One region of the Massilia paldalensis genome, then DNA from elsewhere that is predicted to be linked to it. Evidence: predicted binding sites of a transcription regulator. Region 1 holds the regulator's gene; the other holds the start of a gene.

The links. The regulator NrdR, encoded in region 1, represses ribonucleotide reductase genes. The targets are predictions, from matches to a motif close to CACNANATNTNGTG.
Region 2: a site for NrdR is predicted at 1,613-1,626, ahead of ACI1V7_RS20970 (ribonucleoside-diphosphate reductase subunit alpha). Genes of this name have one in related genera too.

What each region holds. Positions count from the first base shown of each region.
Region 1 covers NZ_JBJCIU010000002.1:785,435-788,842, reverse strand. Annotated here, with positions in the region: gene ACI1V7_RS13220 (pilus assembly protein) at 1-321, opposite strand, end outside; gene ACI1V7_RS13215 (PilW family protein) at 318-1,256, opposite strand; gene pilV (type IV pilus modification protein PilV) at 1,253-1,789, opposite strand; gene nrdR (transcriptional regulator NrdR) at 1,934-2,392, opposite strand; gene glyA (serine hydroxymethyltransferase) at 2,524-3,408, opposite strand, start outside.
Region 2 covers NZ_JBJCIU010000004.1:364,442-367,849, forward strand. Annotated here, with positions in the region: gene ACI1V7_RS20970 (ribonucleoside-diphosphate reductase subunit alpha) at 1-1,380, opposite strand, end outside; gene ACI1V7_RS20975 (sigma-54-dependent transcriptional regulator) at 1,855-3,330, opposite strand; gene ACI1V7_RS20980 (sensor histidine kinase) at 3,384-3,408, opposite strand, start outside.

The sequences.
Region 1 (3,408 bases):
GAATCCCGCCCCGTCCGGCTGCGCGATCACGGCTGCGCGCGCGGTGGCATCCGCATCGGCACCGGCACCGGCACCGGCATGGGCACCGGCAGCGGCACCGCCAGCGGCGCCGGCGAGATCACGCTCCGCATCCAGCAGCGCCGCCTCGGCCGCCAGCCGCGCCGTCACGCGGTCGCCTTCGTTGCGCGCGGACGCCAGCAGCGCGAAGGCGCCGCGCGCCACGGCCACGCCGATGACCATCGCCGCCGCCAGCAACAGCAGCACGCAGGCCAGCGCCAGGCCGCGCTGCAGAGCCGGGCGCGTCGACCGTGGTGCCGTCATGGCGCCGCCGCCGGCAGGGCGACCGTCATCGTGAACAGGCGCCGCTCGCGCAGGCGCAGCGCCGGCGTCATCGCGTCCTCGCGGAGCACGCTGCCTGCGTCGGTATCGCCGGCCGCACCGCCCTCGCCATCCCCGTACGCCGGGCCGAGCAGCGCATAGGCGGCGGCGCCGGGCCGGGTCCGCGTCGCCTTCGCACCGTGCAGCAGCAGGCCGATGCGCACGCTGACGACACGCTTCCACCAGGTGCGCCGGTGCAGCTCCCGCTCGTCCACTAGGCCCAGTGCCGCGTCGAGCGCGCGCACGGCATCGGCATTCACGTAGCGGTTCGGGGCGCCGTCGCGCGGCTCGTCGGTGTCGATGCCGTAGAGGAGCTGGAAACCGTCGACGCCGGACACGATGGCGTCGGCGCTCCAGTTGGCGTTGCCGCGGTACTTGCAGCGCAGTTCCGGCTCGCCCTGGCCGTTGCGCGCCACGTAGAAGATGCTCCACCCCTCCTCGCCATCGGCCACCGTGAAGCCGGCGCAGTCGACGCTGCTGCCGTCGCCGGCGGGCATGGGCCCGCTGCCGGGAAAGCGCACGGCCAGCACGTCGCTGCCGGCGACGGCATCCGCCGAGGGATCGTCGATGCCGGGTGTCGTCCGGCCCACGCTGCGGGCATCGAGTCCGGCAATGCGTGCAGCCGCGGAATCCGCATCGGCGGCGAGAAGGCTGTCGGGATCGGTTGCCGCGGCCTGGCGCAGCGCCCTAGCGACGAGCTCCAGCGCATAGCGCCCGCCATCGTCGATCGCAGCCGCTTCCATCTGGGCCACGTAGGCGCCATTGGCCAGGACGAGCAACTGCCCGGCGCCGAGCAGGACGGCAAGGCCGATGGCCAGCGCCACCAGCATCTCCGGCAGCGTCATGCCGCGGACACGTGCGGGACGCGGCGGCATCATGGCGCACCGCCCGGCAAGGGCATCTGCAGCCTGGGTGCGCCGACCCCGCCGCCGGCAGAGGATTCGCGCCAGCCCAGCTTGGCCACGAGCGGCGCGCCGGGCTCGGCTGAACACGCCCATGCGGATGCGTTGCCGGCATCGCGGCAGACGCGGATACGTCCGCCGGGAAAGCGCTCGGCCAGTATCCGGGCCACTTCGGCCAGGTCGCATTCGGCGAGGCGGGCGGCGTCGCAATCGCCGTCGGCAAAGCACGGCGCGGCCGCAACCGGTTCACCGGCACCGGCGTCGTAGTCGAATCGTGAATAGGGATTGCTGCTGTCGGGCCGGGACATGGCCGGCGGGTTGGCGCGCATGCGCTCGGCCAGCGTGGAGACCAGGCGCACGCCGTCGGCCAGGCGCGCCGCTTCCTGCTGCGAGCGCAGGGCCAGTGTCTGCAGCGCGCAGGCGCCGGCGACGCCGAGGGCGGCCACGAACAGGGCCACCAGCACTTCGACCAGAGTGAATCCGCCGCCACCGAATCTGCCGCCACCCATCGCCCACCTCCCCCATCCCGTTCGCATGAGATGCGAAGGTAGCAGCCGAGCCAGGGCCAGCGATGAGCTGCCTCAAGCGTGCGGATGCAACGGAATCGGTGGGTGCGGCTCTAAAGGATTACTTGCGTGGCTTATTTGCGTGGCTCATTTGCGCGGCTGCCCGACTTCCGCAATCGCTTCCTGGAACTCGGCCAGGTCCTCGAAGTTCTTGTAGACGGAGGCAAAGCGGATGTAGGCGATCTTGTCCAGGCGCTGGAGTTCCTGCATCACCAGTTCGCCCACGTGGACGGAGTCCACTTCGCGGCGGCCGCTGGTGAGCAGCTTTTCCTCGATCGTGGCGACGGCCCGGTCGATGGCGTCGGCGGCCACGGGACGCTTGCGCAACGCCAGCATCAGGCTGCCACGCAGCTTGGACGAGTCGTACTCGGTGCGGCTGCCGTTCTTCTTGACGATGAACGGCATCGACAGCTCGATGCGCTCGTAGGTGGTGAAACGCTTGTCGCACTGGACGCAGCGGCGCCGGCGCCGGATGGCATCGTCCACCTCGGATACGCGGGTATCGAGGACCTGGGTGTCGTCATGATGACAGAACGGACATTTCATGGGGCGCCGGTACTGCTGGTTGATGCATCGATGCTGCGTCGAAGCGAAGCTGGAACGTGGCGCTCCCGCCAAAGGAAGCGAGGGAGCGAGGAGCGCCGGTGACACGAGCGCCCGGAGGCGCTTGTCGAAGCTTACGCTTCGTAGACCGGATATTTGTCGGTCAGTTGCTTGACTTCGGCCTTCACGCGCTCGATGGTCGCGGCGTCGTGCGGGTTGTCCAGCACGTCGGCGATCAGGTGGCCGACCTTGGTCGCGTCCGCTTCCTTGAAGCCGCGCGTGGTGAAGGCCGGGCTGCCCAGGCGAATGCCCGAGGTCACGAACGGCTTCTGCGGGTCGTTCGGGATGCCGTTCTTGTTGCAGGTCATGTGCGCCTGGCCCAGGATCGCTTCCGCTTCCTTGCCCGTCAGGCCCTTCGAGCGCAGGTCGACCAGCATGACGTGCGATTCGGTGCCGCCCGAGACGATGCGCAGGCCGCGCTCGATCAGGGCTGCGGCCAGCGCCTTGGCGTTCTTGACCACTTGCTGCTGGTAAGCCTTGAATTCCGGCGACAGCGCTTCCTTGAACGCGACGGCCTTGCCGGCGATCACGTGCATCAGCGGACCGCCCTGGATGCCCGGGAAGATGGCCGAGTTGATGGCCTTCTCGTGCTCGGCCTTCATCAGGATGATGCCACCGCGCGGGCCGCGCAGCGATTTGTGCGTGGTCGAGGTGACGAAGTCGGCGTGCGGCACCGGGTTCGGGTATTCGCCGGCGGCGATCAGGCCAGCGTAGTGGGCCATGTCGACCATGAAGTAGGCGCCGACTTCCTTGGCCACGCGGGCGAAGCGCTCGAAGTCGATGCGCAGCGAGAAGGCGGAGGCGCCGGCGATGATCAGCTTCGGCTTGTGCTCGCGCGCCAGGCGTTCCATCGCCTCGTAGTCGATGTCTTCCTGCTCGGTCAGGCCGTAGGAGACCACGTTGAACCACTTGCCCGACATGTTCAGCGCCATGCCGTGGGTCAGGTGGCCGCCCTCGGC
Region 2 (3,408 bases), on a different contig from region 1:
TTTACGCAGGTCGAGGAATTCCTCGATGTCCAGGTGCCAGGTTTCCAGGTAGGCGCAGACGGCGCCCTTGCGCTTGCCGCCCTGGTTCACGGCGACGGCGGTGTCGTTGGCGACCTTCAGGAACGGCACGACGCCCTGCGACTTGCCGTTGGTGCCCTTGATGCGCGAGCCCAGCGCGCGCACCGGGGTCCAGTCGTTACCCAGGCCGCCGGCGAATTTCGACAGCAGCGCGTTTTCCTTGATGGCGTCGTAGATGCCTTCCAAGTCGTCGGCGACGGTTGTCAGGTAGCAGGACGACAGCTGCGAGCGGCGGGTACCCGAGTTGAACAGGGTCGGGGTCGAGCTCATGAAGTCGAAGCTCGACAGCAGGTTGTAGAACTCGATCGCGCGCGCTTCGCGGTTTTCCTCGCGCAGGGCCAGGCCCATCGCGACGCGCATGTAGAACGCCTGCGGCATTTCGATGCGGGTGTCGCGGATGTGCAGGAAGTAACGGTCGTACAGGGTCTGCAGGCCGATGTAGCCGAACTGCAGGTCGCGGTCGGCGACGATCGCCTTGGCCAGCTTCTGCAGGTCGAACTTGCCCAGCTCCTCGTCGAGCAGCTCGGCGTCGATGCCCTTGGCGATGTACTGCGGGAAGTAGGTGATGTATTCTGCGGCGGCGCCGGCTTGCGGGGTTTCCTTGCCGAAGACTTCCTTGCGGATCGTGTGCAGCAGGATGCGCGCAGTGACCTGGCTGTAGGCCGGGTCCTTTTCCATCAGCGCGCGCGCGGCCAGGATCGCGGATTTATGCAGTTCCTCGACCGGCACGCCGTCGTACAGGTTCTTGACGGTTTCGGCCAGGATGGCGTCGGCATCGACGTGCTTTTCCAGGCCCACGCAGGCGGCGTTGATCAGCGCGGCGACTTCGTTCATGTCCAGCGGACGGCGCACGCCGCCGTCGACGACGTTGAACTGCGGCGCGGCGACCTGGGTGCCGCCGGCCGCTTCCTTGGCGGCGCGGCGCTCGTCCATGCGCTTGGCGCGGTACAGCACGTATTCGCGCGCGACGTCATGCTCGCCCGAGCGCATCAGGGACAGTTCCACCTGGTCCTGCACATCCTCGATGTGGAAGGTGCCGCCATTCGGCTGGCGGCGCACCAGCGCCGACACCACGTTGCTGGTCAGCGCAGCCACCAGTTCGCGGATGCGCGCCGATTCGCGGGCGCCTTCGCCGTTCACCGCCAGGAAGGCCTTGGTCACGGCGACCTCGATCTTGGTCGGTGCGAACGGCACGACGGCGCCGTTACGGCGGATGATGCGGTAGTCGCCGTTCGCGACCAGCGCGTTCGCCGATCCCGGTGCCGCGTTCGAATTGATGGAAATGTCCGAAGATGTTTGCATTGAGCCTCCAGGATGGCGTTCGTCGGCCACCGACGTGTGCGGGACCGCGGTACGGCCCCATCGAGAGTTACAAAAGGATGCTGCCAACTGGTCAAAATTGGCAGCCTATTAACTTTGCGCGAAAAATAAAGAGGGGAGCCATGTTCCGGAAACCACTGCCATGGGGCCCCTCTGTTACTGCTTGCTTGCTATTTCTTGATTACTGATTTACTGCCGAGTTCTTGTGGCAGACCACTACATCTAGTGGTGGACTGCGTTATGAACCTAATTGTAGTCGATATTCGGCAGGATCAAAGGGCCTCGGCCGATGATTTTTTTTATGCGCTCGGCTTGACTTTTGTTAAAGCGAGCACAGCCCAGCCATCGCCTGATAGTGAGTACTAACATGGCGTTTCGGGGGCGCGACGCTGGTGCATCCCTGTCACCGGCGCGTCATAAAAATTGCGTAAAAGAAAGTATTTATGGGACAGGAAATCACGGTTCCGGCGCGTGGATGCCCAGCTTCTGCATCTGGTAGCGCAGCTGGCGCACGCTGATGCCGAGCAGGCCGGCGGCCTGGGTGCGGTTGAATTGCGTCTGCGTCAGCGCGCGCAGGATGATGTCGCGCTCGACCTGGCTCAGGTAGTCGGGCAGGTTGCTGGGCAGCGCGCCGTCGTCCGCCGGCGGCGCGGCGGCCGGGGCTTCCGCGGGCGCGGGCACGGGCACCGACGGTGCCGGCACGGGCGCCGGCGCGAAAGCGGGCGGGCTGCCCTCCCCCACGCGCGCGCCCTTGAGCAGCAAATCGCCGGCCTGGATCACGCCGCCGTCGGCAAACGCGAGCGCGCGTTCCAGGATGTTTTCCAGCTCGCGCACGTTGCCGGGGAAGGAATAGGCGCGCAGCAGGTCCAGCACGCCCGAGCCCAGGCGCGCATTGCCCGCTCCGGCCAGGCGCGCCAGAACCGCGTCGACCAGCAGCGGCAGGTCGTCGAGGCGCTCGCGCAGCGGCGGCAGCGTCAGCTCGATCACGTTCAGGCGGTAGAACAGGTCCTGGCGGAACTGGCCCGTTTCGACGCAGCGGGCCAGGTCCTTGTGGGTGGCGCTGACGATGCGCACGTCGACGGGCTCCTCGGCGGTGGCGCCGATCTTGCGCACGCGCCGCTCCTGGATCGCGCGCAGCAGCTTGACCTGCATCGCCAGCGGCAGGTCGGCGACCTCGTCGAGCATCAGCGTGCCGCCGTCCGCGGCCTGGAAGAAGCCATCGCGCTCGTCGGACGCGCCCGTGAACGCGCCCTTGCGGTAGCCGAAGAATTCGGCCTCCATCAACGCCTCGGGAATCGCGCCGCAGTTCACGGCGACGAAGGGCCCGGCGGCGCGCGCGCTGCGGGCGTGGATCTCGCGCGCGGCCAGCTCCTTGCCGCTGCCGGATTCGCCGTTGATGGCGATCGGCGCCTGCGAACGGGCCAGCCGCTCGATCTGGGTGCGCAGCGCCTGCATCGCCGGCGACGTGCCGACCAGGCGCGAGTCTCTCTCCTGCGGGACCGGCGCGGCCGCCGGCACCGCCGCCGCGGCCGAAGCCGAAGCAGAAGCCGAAGCGCCGCCCAGGTCGGACAGCTTGAGCGCCGAGCGCACCATCGTGCGCAGGTCGTCCAGCACCACCGGTTTCGAGACGTAGTCGAAGGCGCCCGCCTTCAGGGCCACCACCGCGTTCTCGGCGCTGCCGTAGGCGGTGATGACGGCGATCGGGGTGTCGCGGTGGCTGGCGGCGACTTCGCGCACCAGTTCCAGTCCGAGGCCGTCGGGCAGGCGCATGTCGGTCAGCACCAGCGCGTAGCGCGTGCGGCCCAGGAACTGGCGCGCTTCGCGCACGGTGGCGGCGCTGTCCACGTCCAGGCCCATCTTGAGCAGGGTGATCTCGAGCAGCTCGCGCAGGTCGGCTTCGTCGTCGACCACGAGGATGCGGGGGGAACTCATGCGGTTGCTGGCCTTCTTCGTCTGTCTCTGTCTATATAGTAGCGCTCGCGCGCTCAGCCCGATGCGCCGAACGTGATC